Regions from separate parts of the Pseudomonas trutticola BRTCR10 genome, predicted to be linked through region 1. Evidence: predicted binding sites of a transcription regulator. Region 1 holds the regulator's gene; the other holds the start of a gene.
The links. The regulator sigma-54, encoded in region 1, starts transcription at its own class of promoters, with help from an activator protein. The targets are predictions, from matches to a motif close to ANTGGCATNNANNTTGCTNT.
Positions count from the first base shown of each region.

Region 1 (7,787 bases):
CCTTGGCTGTGGCATTGCTGGAAGCCCGCGGTTTCACCGCCGAAGACTTCGCCTTCTCCCACCCGGGTGGCGCCCTCGGCCGTCGACTGTTGCTGAAAGTCGAAAACGTCATGCACGCCGGGCAGGAATTGCCGCAGGTGCAGCGCGGGACGCTGCTCAAGGACGCGCTGATGGAAATGACCCGCAAGGGTCTTGGCATGACCGTAATCCTTGAAGCCGACGGCAAACTGGCCGGGATCTTCACCGACGGCGATTTGCGCCGCACCCTGGATCGCAGCATAGACATTCGCAGTGCCACCATCGATCAGGTCATGACCGCCCACGGCAAGACCGCCCGGCCGGAGATGCTCGCCGCCGAAGCCCTGAAAATCATGGAAGACCACCGAATCAACGCACTGGTCGTTGTCGATGAGGAAGATCGCCCGGTTGGCGCCTTCAACCTCTCCGATCTGCTGCGCGCAGGAGTGATGTAAATGAGCACCGATCTGCTGCAACGCGGCAAAGCCATCAAACTGGCAGTTTTCGATGTCGACGGCGTCCTCACTGACGGACGTCTGTATTTCCTTGAAGACGGCAGTGAATTCAAGACCTTCAACACCCTTGATGGTCAAGGCATCAAAATGCTGATGAACGCTGGCGTACAGACCGCCATCATCAGCGGTCGCAAAACCCCCGTGGTCGAGCGCCGGGCGAAAAACCTGGGCATCCCGCACCTGTTTCAGGGGCGCGAAGACAAATTGGTGGTTCTGGACGGTCTACTTGAACAACTGGGCCTAAGCTATGAACAGGTCGCCTACCTCGGTGACGATCTGCCCGACCTGCCGGTGATTCGCCGGGTGGGACTGGGCATGGCCGTTGCCAACGCTGCCGATTTCGTCCGCGAACACGCTCATGGCGTGACCCGGGCCCGTGGCGGCGAAGGTGCCGCCCGTGAATTCTGCGAATTGATCCTGCGCGCCCAGGGCCGCCTCGATGCGGCCAACGCCGCGTACCTGTGAGCCAAACCATGTTTAGCAAAAAATTTCGCAACTTCCTGCTGTTCGGCTGCATCGCGGCGATATTCGCTGCGGTAGGCTACTGGAACATCAGCCCGGAACGCTTCCTCGACAAGCCTCCGGTGACGTCCGTCGACACCCCTATCGACTGGTATGCAACCAATACGCATACCCTGCAATATCTGCCGGACGGCAAAGTGCAGTATGAAATGACTTCCGACAAGGCCGAGCACGTCAAGGCGACCGACATCACGCTGGTCACCAAGCCTGACCTGAACATGTACCGCGGAACGGAGTTTCCGTGGCATGTGACCAGTGAACGCGGCGAAGTGAATTCGGGCGGCACCCAGGTCGAATTGATCGATTCGGTACGCATCAAGCGCACCGATGAGCAAAATCGCGATCTGCTGGTTACCTCCACGCGTATGACCGTGTTCCCGCAGGAACAATATGCGCAGACCGAGCAACCCGTTAGAATCGACGGCGCTGGCGGTGTATCGACTGGCGTGGGAATGAAAGCGTATCTGAAGGAAAGCAGGATACACCTGCTATCGAACGTAAGAGGACAGTATGAGGCTCGTTAAAACCCTCCCTATTTTGCTCAGTCTGGGCGCAGCACTGGGAAGCGTGAGCGCCTGGGCTCTGCCGAACGATCAGCAACAGCCGATCCGCATCCAGGCCGACGACGCCCAACTGGACGACAAGAATGGCATTGCCACTTATAAAGGCGACGTCATCATCACTCAGGGCTCGATGAAGGTTACGGGCAACACCGTGACCATTACTCGCACGCCGGCCGGTGACATCGACGTGGTGACCTCGGTGGGCAACCTCGCCTACTTCGAACAACTGCAGACCGCTGGCGACACCAAGCCTGTTCAGGGCTGGGGCGTGACGATTCAGTACCACGCCGCGCAAAACCGCGTTGTGCTGATCGACAAGGCCAAGGTTGTCGACAAGGACAACAACACGACTCAAGGCGAGAAAATCGTCTATGACACCGTGAAGAAACTGGCCAGCGCCGGTCGCGCTACCGGCAGCAAGGTCACCGAAGCGCGTCCGCGCATCGACATGGTGATCCAGCCGAAGAAGAAAACCGACGAGAAAACCCAGTAATGGCAACTCTGAAAGCTCAGCACCTGGCCAAGGCCTATAAAAGCCGCCAGGTCGTGCGTGACGTCAGCCTGTCGATCGACAGCGGCCAGATCGTCGGCCTGCTCGGCCCGAACGGCGCCGGCAAGACCACCTGCTTCTACATGATCGTCGGCCTGGTCCAGGCCGATCAGGGTCGTGTGCTGATCGACGATCTGGACGTCAGCCACCAGCCAATGCATGGCCGCGCCAAGGCCGGTATCGGCTATCTGCCGCAAGAAGCATCGATCTTCCGCAAACTGTCGGTGGCCGACAACATCATGGCCATCCTCGAGACCCGTCAGGAGCTCGACAAGGCCGGCCGTCGCAAGGAGCTGGAAAGCCTGCTGCAGGAATTCCATATCAGCCACATCCGCGACAACCTCGGCATGAGCCTGTCGGGTGGTGAGCGCCGCCGGGTGGAAATCGCCCGCGCACTGGCAACCGCACCGAAATTCATCCTGCTCGACGAACCGTTCGCCGGTGTCGACCCGATTTCGGTCGGCGACATCAAGCAGATCATCCACCATCTCAAGGCCAAGGGCATCGGTGTACTGATCACCGACCACAACGTGCGTGAGACGCTGGACATCTGCGAAACCGCCTACATCGTCAACGACGGTCAACTGATCGCCGAAGGTGACTCCGCGACCATCCTCGCCAACGATCTGGTGAAGGAAGTGTATCTGGGCCACGAATTCCGCCTCTAAGCGAATAGTGCCCGGTGAGCCGCCCCGGGTGCTGTATCGATTCAAGCTGAATTTAATCCGCTTTAATTGTTACAGCGCTCTAGGCAAACACTTCAGTTTCAGGCATATAATTTGCTTAAGTTTGGCGCTCCGGCGCCCTGTAGTGGATGGCGCATAGCGCCGGCGAATAAGGTGTTAAGCCCCTGCCATGAAACCATCGCTAGTCTTGAGAATGGGCCAGCAGCTGACGATGACACCGCAGCTGCAACAGGCCATCCGCCTGCTCCAATTGTCGACCCTGGATCTGCAACAGGAAATCCAGGAGGCCCTGGAATCCAATCCGATGCTCGAACGCCAGGAAGAAGGCGACGACTTCGACAACTCCGACCCCTTGGCCGACAACGCCGAACAGAAGCCCAACACCGAGATCCAGGAACCTTCCTATCAGGAAACCGCCCCGACGGTGGATAACCTCGAGGACGGCGACTGGAGCGAGCGCATCCCCAACGAGCTTCCGGTCGATACGGCCTGGGAAGACGTCTACCAGACCAGTGCCAGCAGCCTGCCAACCAGCGACGACGACGAGTGGGATTTCACCACCCGCACCTCTGCTGGCGAAAGCCTGCAAAGCCACCTGCTGTGGCAATTGAACCTGGCACCGATGTCCGACACCGATCGCCTGATCGCCGTGACCCTGATCGATTGCATCAACAATCAGGGCTACCTGGACGAAACCCTCGAGGAGATTCTCGAAGCATTCGACCCGGAACTGGACATCGAACTGGACGAGATCGAAGCCGTCCTGCACCGCATCCAGCAATTCGAACCGGCAGGCATTGGCGCCCGCAACCTCAGTGAATGCCTGCTGCTGCAATTACGCCAGCTCTCGGCCAAGACACCTTGGCTGGCTGAAGCCAAACGCTTGGTCACCGATTACATCGACCTGCTCGGCAGCCGCGACTACAGCCAGTTGATGCGCCGCATGAAGCTCAAGGAAGACGAGCTGCGTCAGGTCATCGAACTGGTGCAGAGCCTCAACCCGCGTCCAGGCTCGCAGATTGAATCCACTGAAGCCGAGTACGTCGTCCCGGACGTCATCGTGCGCAAGGACAACGAGCGCTGGCTGGTCGAGCTGAACCAGGAATCCGTGCCACGCCTGCGGGTCAACGCCCAGTACGCCGGATTCGTGCGTCGCGCCGATACCAGCGCCGACAACACCTTCATGCGCAATCAGTTGCAGGAGGCTCGCTGGTTCATCAAAAGCCTGCAAAGCCGCAACGAAACCCTGATGAAAGTGGCCACCCAGATCGTCGAGCATCAGCGCGGCTTCCTGGAATACGGCGACGAAGCCATGAAGCCGCTGGTCCTGCATGACATCGCCGAAGCGGTCGGCATGCATGAATCGACGATTTCCCGGGTGACCACACAGAAATTCATGCATACCCCGCGCGGTATTTATGAACTGAAATACTTTTTCTCCAGCCACGTCAGCACCTCCGAAGGCGGTGAATGCTCGTCCACGGCGATCCGCGCGATCATCAAAAAACTGGTTGCGGCGGAAAATCAGAAAAAGCCGTTGAGTGACAGCAAGATCGCTGGTTTACTGGAGGCACAAGGCATTCAGGTGGCTCGCCGCACCGTCGCCAAGTACCGCGAGTCCTTAGGGATCGCGCCTTCGAGCGAACGCAAGCGGTTGATGTAAGCCACGTTACAGCGTTCCAGTGGCAGGCTATCCAGCCTGCCGCTTTATGCACTGGCAACGAAGGAGAAGCTGTATGCAAGTCAACATCAGTGGACACCAACTGGAAGTGACCCAACCTCTGCGTTCCTACATCGAGGAAAAACTCCAACGACTGGAACGACATTTCGACAAGATCACCAACGTGCAAGTCACGATGTGCGTCGAAAAGCTGAAGCAGAAAATCGAAGCCACCTTGCATATACCCGGCAGCGAAGTGGTCGCCAATGCGGAACATACCGATATGTACGCGGCGATCGACGCCTTGACCGACAAGCTGGATAAACAACTCAAAAAGCATAAGGAAAAGACCCAGAGCCTGCTCCAGGGCGCCACCGGTCGATAACCCCCCATTCCATGATCCGACTTGAAAGTATCCTGACCCCCGGCCGTTCCCTGGTGAACGTGCCGGGCGGCAGTAAAAAGAAAGCCCTCGAACAAATTGCCAACCTGATCGCCCGCGAAGTGCCGGATCTGGAGATGCAAGATGTCTTCGAGGCCCTGATCGCCCGTGAGAAACTCGGCTCTACCGGTTTCGGCAACGGCATCGCCATTCCTCACTGCCGCCTCAAGGGTTGCCAGTCGCCAATCAGCGCCTTGATGCACCTTGAAGCCCCTATCGATTTCGATGCCATCGACGGCGCCCCGGTTGACCTGCTGTTCGTTCTGCTGGTCCCGGAAGCGGCTACCGATGCCCATCTGGAGTTGCTGCGCCAGATCGCCAGCATGCTCGATCGCAAGGACGTGCGCGATAAGCTGCGCAGCGCTCCGAGCAACGAAGCCTTGTACCAGGTCGTACTGGACGAGCAAAACGGGCAGTAATCATGCGCTTGATCATCGTCAGTGGCCGTTCCGGCTCGGGTAAAAGTACCGCCCTGGATGTCCTTGAGGACAACGGTTACTACTGCATCGACAATCTGCCAGCTGGCCTGCTGCCAGAACTGGCCGAACGGGCGCTGATTCACACCGAACTGGCGCAGCCGCTGGTGGCCGTGTCTATCGATGCGCGTAACCTGCCGAGCCATCTGACCCGTTTTCCGGAACTGCTTGAAGATGTCCGCAGCAAGCATATCCAGTGCGATGTCTTGTATCTGGATGCTGACGAGGAGACGCTGCTCAAGCGTTTTTCCGAAACCCGCCGTCGCCATCCACTGAGCAACGCCAACCGCTCGCTGGCCGAGGCGATTCAGGATGAAACCGCCCTGCTCGGCCCTATCGCCGACCTCGCTGACCTGAAAATCAACACCACCCATCTGAACCTGTACCAGTTGCGCGACACCATCAAGCTGCGTTTGCTGAATCAGCCGGAGCCGGGCACCGCGTTCCTGGTCGAGTCATTCGGCTTCAAGCGCGGCATGCCGGTGGATGCGGACCTGGTGTTCGATGTGCGCTGCCTGCCCAATCCTTACTGGAAACCTGAGTTGCGTGCACAATCGGGTCTCGATGCGCCGGTGGCCGAGTATCTGGCAGCACAGCCCGAGGTGGAGGAAATGTTCCAGGACATCTTCACCTATCTGCACAAATGGTTGCCACGCTTCGCCGCGAGTAACCGCGCCTACGTCACCATTGCCATTGGCTGTACCGGCGGGCATCACCGCTCCGTCTACCTGACCGAACGCTTGGGTCAGGCCCTGCAGAAAACCCTGAAGAATGTCCAGGTTCGCCACCGCGACCTCACTTAAAGGATTCACACCGCGATGCCTGCTCTGGAAATCGAAATCATCAATAAACTGGGTTTGCATGCCCGAGCGTCGGCGAAGTTTGTCGGGGTTGCCGGCCAGTATCCCGATTGCACGATCCGAGTAGGCCGCACGCCGGAGACTACGGTTGATGGCAAAAGCATCATGGCGATGATGATGTTGGCGGCTGGCAAAGGCACCAAAATCTATTTGAGTACCGAAGGGCATCAGGAACAGGAAGCGCTGGATGCGCTGGTGGCGTTGATCAACAACTACTTCGACGAAGGTGGCTGATCGCCTGTGGCGAGGGAGCAAGCTCCCTCGCCACAATTCAACTCAACCCAGCGCTGTATCCATCACCATCATCAGACAAAACCCGATCAACAGGCCGAGACTGGCCAGTTTGTCGTGACCATTGCGTCGCGACTCGGGGATCACTTCGTGGGTCACCACCAGCAACATCGCCCCGGCCGCCAGCGCCAGACCTAACGGCAACAGCACCTGCGCCAGGCTCACCAGCCACGCACACAGCAGGGCAAAAACCGGCTCAACCAGACCCGACGCCGCGCCGATCAAGAACGCCTTGACCCGCGACATTCCCGCCCCGGCCAGTACCAGCGCAATCACCAGACCTTCCGGCACATCCTGCAAGGCAATGCCCATGGCCAGACTATCGGCATCCGGCATACCGCCGCCAGCGGAGACACCGACCGCCATGCCCTCCGGAATGTTATGAGCAATGATGGCGAACACGAACAGCCAGATCCGCGGCGGAATCACCGGCCGTTCGACCGTGCCCACGAGCATCTCCGGAGACGCACCAGCCAATTGCCGGTCGACCAGAAACAGCCCGAACGCACCGAGCATGATGCCGAAGCAGATCAAGCCGCTGGCGGCCCACGCTGTCAGGCCGAGGCTTTCAGCGGCGGCAATGCCCGGCACGATCAGCGAAAACGCCGTCGCTGCCAACATCACGCCAGCGCCAAAACCCAGCAATGTATCGCTGAGCGCCTGGGGCATGCGCCGAATCACCAGTACCGGGACCGCGCCGAGCGCCGTGCCGAGCGCGCAGATCGCCCCGCCTTGCAACGCCCGCGACAGCCTCGGTTCCAGATCCAGCCATTCCAGCCCGTGAGCGACCAGCAAGGTCATGCCCGCCAACAGCAAGAGCGAGCCCACCGCGTAACGAAACATACGCCCACTTCCGATCGCCAGTGTTTCAGTGCCCATAGTCAGCCTTGGATTGTTTTTATAGAAGACTTAAACCAGTGCGGCTTTGTAGCGCGCAGCCACTTCAGGCCAATTGATCACGTTGTAAAAGGCGTTGATGTATTCCGGACGACGGTTCTGGTAACGCAGGTAGTAGGCGTGCTCCCAGACATCGAGACCGAGAATTGGCGTGTTGCCGTTCATCAGTGGACTGTCCTGGTTGCCGCTGCTTTCCACGATCAGTTTCTTCTGCGGGGTCACGCTGAGCCAGGCCCAACCGCTGCCGAAACGGGTCAGCGCGGCTTTGGTGAAGGCCTCTTTGAAACTGTCCAGACCACCCAGTTGT
Region 1 is NZ_CM149552.1:1,059,817-1,067,603, reverse strand. It holds gene ACVVH8_RS04570 (KpsF/GutQ family sugar-phosphate isomerase) at 1-473, shown strand, start outside; gene ACVVH8_RS04565 (KdsC family phosphatase) at 474-998, shown strand; gene lptC (LPS export ABC transporter periplasmic protein LptC) at 1,007-1,579, shown strand; gene lptA (lipopolysaccharide transport periplasmic protein LptA) at 1,566-2,111, shown strand; gene lptB (LPS export ABC transporter ATP-binding protein) at 2,111-2,836, shown strand; gene ACVVH8_RS04545 (RNA polymerase factor sigma-54) at 3,024-4,517, shown strand; gene hpf (ribosome hibernation-promoting factor, HPF/YfiA family) at 4,591-4,899, shown strand; gene ptsN (PTS IIA-like nitrogen regulatory protein PtsN) at 4,911-5,375, shown strand; gene rapZ (RNase adapter RapZ) at 5,378-6,235, shown strand; gene ACVVH8_RS04525 (HPr family phosphocarrier protein) at 6,251-6,526, shown strand; gene ACVVH8_RS04520 (ZIP family metal transporter) at 6,569-7,462, opposite strand; gene ACVVH8_RS04515 (superoxide dismutase) at 7,493-7,787, opposite strand, start outside.

Region 2 (7,787 bases), 780 kb from region 1:
ATCCTGGCTGGTCAGGTCGTAGCTTTTGACACTGCCGGGTTCGGCAGCGTTATCGGTCTGTACCAGACCATCGTCGACGCCATGCAACAGCGCATCGATTTCATCCTGGGACAGCAGATCCTGCACGGCCATGTCGTGTTCCTACTGCAGTACGAAATTAGTGAAAAGCAACTGTTCGATCACCACTTTGCCCAGCTCTTTCTGCGCCACTTCCTGCACGCTCGCTGTGGCCTTCTGGCGCAACATCTCCTGGCCGACCGGCGTCGCCAAAGTGGCGAAATCCTGACCGGAGAAGAGCATCACCAGGTTGTTGCGGATCACCGGCATGTGCACTTTCAGCGCTTCCAGATCGGCCTGGTTACGCGCCAGCATGGTGATGCTCACCTGCATGTAGCGCTGACGGCCGTTCTGGTTGTAGTTGGCGACAAAGGCCGGCGCCATCGGCTCGAAAATCGCCGGCTGCTTGCCGACGGGCGCTGCATCTGCGGCCTCGGCAGGCTTGCTTTGGGCGCTGTGCATGAAGAACCAGGTCGCCCCCACGGACGCGCCAATGGCCAGCAGCAACGCCAGCACGATCACGATGATCAGCTTGAGTTTGCCTTTGGTTGCTGGGTCTTTCACTGCTGCTGTTTCGCTCTTCGCCATGCCAATAATCCGTCACTAATCGGGTTTTCACAGTCGCACGGCAAGGCAAGAGCAAGTGTTATGCCAGAAGTGTCGGAGGGATTGACGAGAGGGATGTATCGACTGATGCAAGACCCTGTGGGAGCTGGCTTGCCAGCGATAGCGATTTGTCTGACACATTGATTTCGAATGTGCCGCCGCCATCGCTGGCAAGCCAGCTCCCACAGGGTACAGCGGTGTGTCAGGCGTAATAGTCGACCGCGCTGGTGCCGATCACGCTGGTGGTTTGCGCGGCTGCTTCAGCAATAGCGGCGGGTGCCAGCTCTTCATCCGCCGAATCCAGACGACCACCGGTAGCGCTGGTGCGCCCACTCTGGCCCTGCTGCGCCTGCTCCTGACCTTGCTGCCCCTGCCAGCCGCGACTCTGGTCGGACACATTGACGTCGACCTGGCCCATGCTCTGCTGGTTGAACATCTCACGCAACCGGTGCATCTGCCCGTCGAGCGCTTCACGCACACTCGGGTGCGCGCTCATGAACGTCACCTGAGTCTGCTGGTCGGGGACCATGTTCACGCGGATATCCAGACGCCCCAGCTCGGCCGGCTGCAACTGAATGTCCGCCGCCTTCAGATTGGCGCTCGACAGATACATGACGCGGTTGACCACTTCTTCGGTCCAGCCGCTTTGATGCATGGCGATCGGCTGATTGACCGGTACTGCGTTCGCAGTTTTCGGCGTGGCAGCCTGAGTCAGTGCCGCCAAGCGGTTGGCGAAGTCATCGACGCGGGTGTCGCTGGTGGCGGTTTTCAGGTCTTTCAGGCCGTCATCGATCAGCCCGCTGAAAGCCTTCTCGCCGCCCTGACTGGTGCTGTCCTTGTCGGACTGCACATCAAGCATGCTGGCCATGCCGGCGGCAAAGTTCTGCGCCGAGGTCAATTCGCCGTCAGCCTGAGTCTGCGCGGGCGCCGCTTTCGGTTGTGCCTGGCTGGCGGCGGAGATATGTCCACCCTGCTCCATCGCCATGCGCACGGCCGGCAAGGCATCGAGAGGGTCGGCCGAAGGATCGAAATCGCTGTCGGTGCTCGCCGCCGGATCCTTGACCACACCTGGCAATTGGGACACGGCCGGAGTTTCGGTTTTCGCCGGGGTGGCCGCTTCGACAACCGGGACCGGCACGACGGGTGCCGTCACTGCCGGCTGCACGACGGCGGCCAACGCAGGATCCAGCGTCGGATCGACTGGAGTGGCATCGGCTACCGGAGTCTGGTTGGTATCCGCGGATTCGTCGCTGCTGACGACCTTGTCGTCGGCCGCCACCGGTTTGTCGGCAGGCAAGGCATTGCCGCTATCGGCAACCGCCGGCTTCGCAGGGGCAGATTGATCCTTGCTGACGTCCTTCTTGCCGCCGGTGTCAGCGACCTTGTCGCGCGCCGATTTCAGCGGGGCGTCAACCGTGACGGCAGGCTTGCTCGAGTCCTGACTGGCAAACACCTGAGCGAAGCTTGAGGCCTTGTCCCCGGCGTCTGCGGCCACTGCCGACGGTTTGGCAGAGGCGGCTTGCGCCTTGGCCTGGGCGGCGTTCTGAAGAAGAATGTTGGGGGTCGCAGGCATGAAACGGTCTCCGCTGCACTGGGATCGTAGGTACAGTTGCGGGAGATGAATGCAAGTGCCGGGCCAGTTTTGTCCGACGCTTTGGAAAAGCGCCGGACGGCTCGTTTTATTGGGTTAGCGCGTCCTGGCGTTCATGCTCATATTCAGGCCGCACCTGAGCGAATTCGCTACTGATCTCGGCGACCAGTTTGGCGATTTGTGCAGGGCTTTTGTCTTTGGCGTCCGACTCAAGCCTCTGACAAAGCTCGGCCAGTCGAACCGCGCCCATGTTGCCGGCGCTGCCCTTGAAGCTATGAGCCACTTCGGACAAGACCTTGGCATCGGCAGTCTCGCGCAGCTCAAGCAGGCGGTTTTCCGAATCCGCCAGAAAGGTATCCAGCAATTCGGGATAACCATCCTCCATGACTTCGCGCAGTACGCTGAGCACCTCGCGATCAATATGTTTATCAGTCACTTGCTCACTCCTTGATCAAGAATTGCGCCGATTATGCCTCAATCTCCCAGAAAAACTCCACGTGGGCACTACGACCTTCGTCCGACCAACTCGCGTTGCGCCCCAATTGCCGGACCAGACTGACACCGCGTCCCGACAGACGGACACCGTCCAGGGGCCGATCCATGACCCTTGCGACATCGAAACCCTTACCGCTGTCGTCGACACGGATAAGCAGACACCCGCCCTTGCCTTGCGGCTTCACCTGCAAATGCACACGCACAAAGCCATCCTGCAAACTCTCCAGACGCACGTTGCGCTGCTCATAGTAGCGGGCGAATCCCGAGGCATCGCGCTTGAGGCTGGAGTCCAGACCCAACACCCCGTGCTCCAGTGCATTGGAATACAACTCGGCGAGCACGCTGTATAGCGCGCCGCTTTGCGCCCGTAGCCCATGCACCTCCTGGAGCAACTGCAACAGGTACGGCAACGGATTGAAACGCTTTAACGTGGCGCCACGAAATTCGAAACTCGCCGACCAGTCCAGCGGACACGACTGACCGCTGTCGGAGTACACCGGCACCGCAGGGTGCACCTGCTCAGGCTCAAGCAGGCTGACCTCGACCATACTCACATCGTCGCGAGCCTCACCGCGAAAATCGCGCAGCGCCTGCTCGATCTCGTCGAACAGTCGATCTGGCTCGCGATTGCTGGCGAACACTCGCTGCAAACGCTCGACGCCGAACAACTGATCACTGGCGTTACTGGTGTCGATCACCCCGTCGGACAACAGGAAGACCCGATCACCGACGGCCATCGGATGCACCTGCGTGCAGTCATCGAACGCCTGCGGGCTCAATACCCCCAACGGCAAATGTCGCGCAGCCAGAGGCTCGCGCTCGCCGCTGGCAATCCGGTGCAGATAGCCGTCCGGCATGCCACCGTTCCAGACTTCGACCGAACGCCTTTGAGAACTCAGGCACAGCAGCGTCGCACAACAGAACATGTCCACCGGCAGGATGCGCTTGAGCTTGGCGTTCATCTCGCGCAGGGTTTCCGCCAAGCCGTAGCCCTTGGCCGTCATGCCGTAAAACACTTCGGCCAACGGCATCGCACCGACGGCGGCCGGCAAGCCATGGCCGGTGAAATCACCCAGCAACACATGCATGTCGCCCGCCGGCGTATACGCCGCCAGCAATAGGTCGCCATTGAACAGCGCATAGGGTGATTGCAGATAACGAATATTCGGCGCACTCAGGCAACCGGAGTGCGCGACCTTGTCAAACACGGCTTTTGCGACCCGTTGCTCGTTGAGCAGGTAATCGTGATGTTTGGCGATCAGGTCGCGCTGCTGCAGCACCGTGGCTTGCAAGCGGCGCAAGCGGTCCATCGCCTTGATTTTGGCGGCAAGAATCACCTGGTTGTAGGGCTTCGCCAGAAAGTCGTCACCACCGGCCTCCAGACAGCGGGCCAACGCCTCACTTTCGGTGAGCGAAGTCAGGAAGATGATCGGCACCAGGGTTTCCCCGGCCAGCGCCTTGATCTGCCGCGCAGCCTCGAAACCGTCCATCACCGGCATCATCGCGTCCATCAGGACAAGATGCGGTTGCTGCCGGCGGAAGATCTCGACAGCATCGGCACCATTGGCCGCCGTCAGCACCTCATGGCCCTGACGGCGAACGATGGTCGACAACAGCAACCGGTCGGCGGCGCTGTCTTCGGCGATCAGAATTGTCAGCGGCTCGGAATCAGCCTGCATTGCGCTTATGCCACGTCGAAGATTTGTTCGAAATTTGAAATCGCAAGAATCTTGCGAACATCGGCATTGGCGTGGGTCAGCGTGATTTCGGCACTCTCACCGCCGGCATGATCGCGCAGCAGCAACAACATCCCGAGCGCCGAACTGTCGAGGTAAGTGGCGTCTTTCAGATCCACTTCAAAGGATTCGGGTTTCGGCTGCAGATTCTCGTAGGACTCTCGAAATTCCTGATGCTTGGCGAAATCGAATCGACCCTTGACTAAAATCGTCAGTTTTTGACCATCCGGGGATAATTCTGTAACGACTGACATTGACTGGCTTCCTTGTCATGAACAACCTTGTACAAGGTTTAGCACCAGATCCAAGCACGAGCAACTTAGAAATGGCTTGATATGCGAGCACCTGCTTCGCTGCGTGGTTCGAAAACCGTTCGTCGCTACTGTCAGATCTGACAGTAGCGTCAGATCCAGCTACATCATTCAATTGTGGAGCAGCAAGATCGCTGCATACAAAACCACAGGATCGCAATCATGAACAATGCACTCGCGAATTTTACCGCCCCCCATCTGCATGGCACCAGCTCGCCCATTATCGTCAGCAGAGCTGAGTTTGAGAGCGGTAAAGCAGCGCTTATGGCGTGGTGTGCCGCAGACCTGAATGATCAGGTCACTTTCGTGCTGAATACGGACGACGGAAAATCGTACGAAAAAATCGTCAACGTGAGCCCGGGTGGTGCGAGCAGTGGGAAAGTTGGCTCAAAATTTAATAGCGCAGATGATTGGCAGCTAATCGGTCAGCAGGTAACAACATACTTCACTGTTAGTCGCAATTCAGTACCCTTGGGCCGATCGGAAACGTTCAGGTTTCAAGTCTTAAAATAATGAGCTCATAAGTCACGCCGCGCCAAGATCAAAAAACATCCCGCCGCGGCAAGCGCTGGGACAACTCATCGAGCAGCTTCTGCTCGCGTTTGTCTTCAAGGCGTTGCGCCTCTTCGCGATAGCGCTGCACCAGTTTGCGCAGGCCCTCGACCTTGGCGAAGGCCTGTTGCCATTCCTCACGAGCCTTGTCGAGCTTGTTCTGGTGCCAGACCAGGCTCTGCCGCTGCTGGTCAACGGCGGTGTCGAGTTGCGCCAGAAAGCCCTGGAAGCCGAGCAGCCATTGCCCACTGACGCCAGTGCTGCCGCGCACGATCCATTGCTGCGAGTAATCCAGACGGAAGGCGTGCAGGTCGGCGAGTTTGCTTTCGGCGACCTTCACCTGGCCCTGAAAATAACCCAGGCGCTGCACGGCGGTTTTCTCGGCCTGTTCGGCCATGTCCACCACCGGAGCGAGACGCGCGGCTCGGCTGACGGCCATGGCCGGTTACCCGCCCGCCGCAGGGGCGAACAGGGTCTCGAGATAGGACTGGCTTTCGCCCATGTTGATTTTGTCGTTGAGGCCCTGACGCTGGTACCTGACCAATTGCGGTTGCAGGGAAATCGCAAGATCGGTCTCGCGATCGCCACCAGCGACGTACGCACCGACGCTGATGAGGTCGCGACTCTGCTGATAGCGCGACCACAATTGCTTGAAATACTGCGCGCGCTGCATATGTTCCGCCGAGACCACCGCCGGCATCACCCGGCTGATCGAGGCTTCGATATCGATGGCCGGGTAGTGCCCTTCCTCTGCCAGACGCCGCGACAGCACGATGTGGCCATCAAGTACGCCCCGCGCCGAGTCGGCAATCGGGTCCTGTTGGTCATCGCCCTCGGACAGTACCGTGTAGAACGCGGTGATCGAACCCCCGCCCTTCTCGGCATTACCGGCACGCTCCACCAATTTCGGCAGTTTGGCGAACACCGAGGGCGGATAACCCTTGGTCGCTGGCGGCTCGCCGATGGCCAAAGCGATTTCCCGCTGCGCCTGGGCGAAACGGGTCAGCGAATCCATCAGCAACAGGACGTTCTTGCCCTTGTCGCGGAAATACTCGGCAATCCGCGTGCAGTACATCGCCGCGCGCAAACGCATCAGCGGCGCATCGTCCGCCGGCGAGGCCACCACCACCGAACGCTTGAGGCCTTCTTCACCGAGGATGTGCTCGATGAATTCTTTAACTTCGCGACCCCGCTCACCGATCAGACCGACGACGATAATGTCGGCCTCGGTGAAGCGGGTCATCATGCCCAGCAATACCGATTTACCGACACCAGTACCGGCGAACAGACCCAGACGCTGACCACGGCCCACCGTCAACAAACCGTTGATGCAACGGATGCCGACGTCCAGCGGTACGCTGATCGGGTCGCGGTTGAGCGGGTTGATCGTCGGGCCATCCATCGGCACCCAGTCTTCGGCTTTCATGCCACCCTTGCCGTCCAACGCACGACCGGCGCCATCGAGCACACGGCCGAGCATGCTCATGCCCATCGGCAGTCGACCGGTTTCAGCCAACGGCACCACGCGGGCACCGGGAGCGATACCGGCGACGCTGCCGACCGGCATCAGAAAGACTTTGCTACCGGAGAATCCCATGACTTCCGCTTCCACCTGGGACGGGTGATAGCTGTCGTCATTGATTACCAGGCAGCGCGTGCCCATGGCTGCGCGCAAGCCTTCGGCTTCCAGCGTGAGACCAACCATGCGCAACAGGCGACCTTCGAGAATCGGCGCGCCAGCAATTTCAGTGGCTTCGGCATAGGTGCTGAGGCGCTTGGCGAAACTGGTGCGTTCAAGGCGCATCGGCGGTGTCCGCAAGCGGCTCGTCTGGCTCGGCCGCCGGTTTGACGTCTTCGGCAATATCCAGGCTCAAGTCCGGGGCAGCCGGGTGCAAAGCCTGTTCGTGCAATTGATCGAACAGCTTGTCCATGACCTGAGTGACACGGGTTTCAATGCTCGCGTCGATGCGGCTGTGCGCCGTCTCGACCCGGCAACCACCCGGCATCAGCGCTTCGTCTTCAACGATGCGCCAGGTTTCTTCGTGACGCTCGCGCAGGGCTTTGGCCTGTTCGAAGTCTTGCGGATTGACGTACAGACGCACATTTTCCACGCCCAGCGGCAACAGCTTGAGCGCATCGCGCATGACGTGTTCGATCTGCGACGAATCGATGGCCAGCTCGCGCTTGATCACCTGTTTGGTGATGTGTTGCACGAGATCGACCAGCGATTTTTCGATCTGGGTGTCTTGCTCGGCGATAGGCTCGAACAGGTGAGTCATCAGTTGCTCAAGGCTGGCCAGTTTCGCCGCCAACGCAACTTCGGCTTCCTGACGAACCTTCAGCGTAGCGCTGTGGAAGCCTTCTTTTTCGCCGATGCCGAAGCCCTCGTTGTAAGCCTCCTGACGGATGCTTTCGAGTTCTTCCAGGGTCAGTGGCTGG
Region 2 is NZ_CM149552.1:1,842,530-1,850,316, reverse strand. It holds gene fliM (flagellar motor switch protein FliM) at 1-132, opposite strand, end outside; gene fliL (flagellar basal body-associated protein FliL) at 142-645, opposite strand; gene ACVVH8_RS08255 (flagellar hook-length control protein FliK) at 866-2,236, opposite strand; gene ACVVH8_RS08250 (Hpt domain-containing protein) at 2,343-2,690, opposite strand; gene ACVVH8_RS08245 (ATP-binding SpoIIE family protein phosphatase) at 2,722-4,428, opposite strand; gene ACVVH8_RS08240 (STAS domain-containing protein) at 4,434-4,739, opposite strand; gene ACVVH8_RS08235 (hypothetical protein) at 4,959-5,309, shown strand; gene fliJ (flagellar export protein FliJ) at 5,338-5,787, opposite strand; gene fliI (flagellar protein export ATPase FliI) at 5,794-7,152, opposite strand; gene fliH (flagellar assembly protein FliH) at 7,142-7,787, opposite strand, start outside.
Region 2: ACVVH8_RS08255 (flagellar hook-length control protein FliK) is a predicted target of sigma-54. The motif match lies at 2,285-2,304, and genes of this name have one in related genera.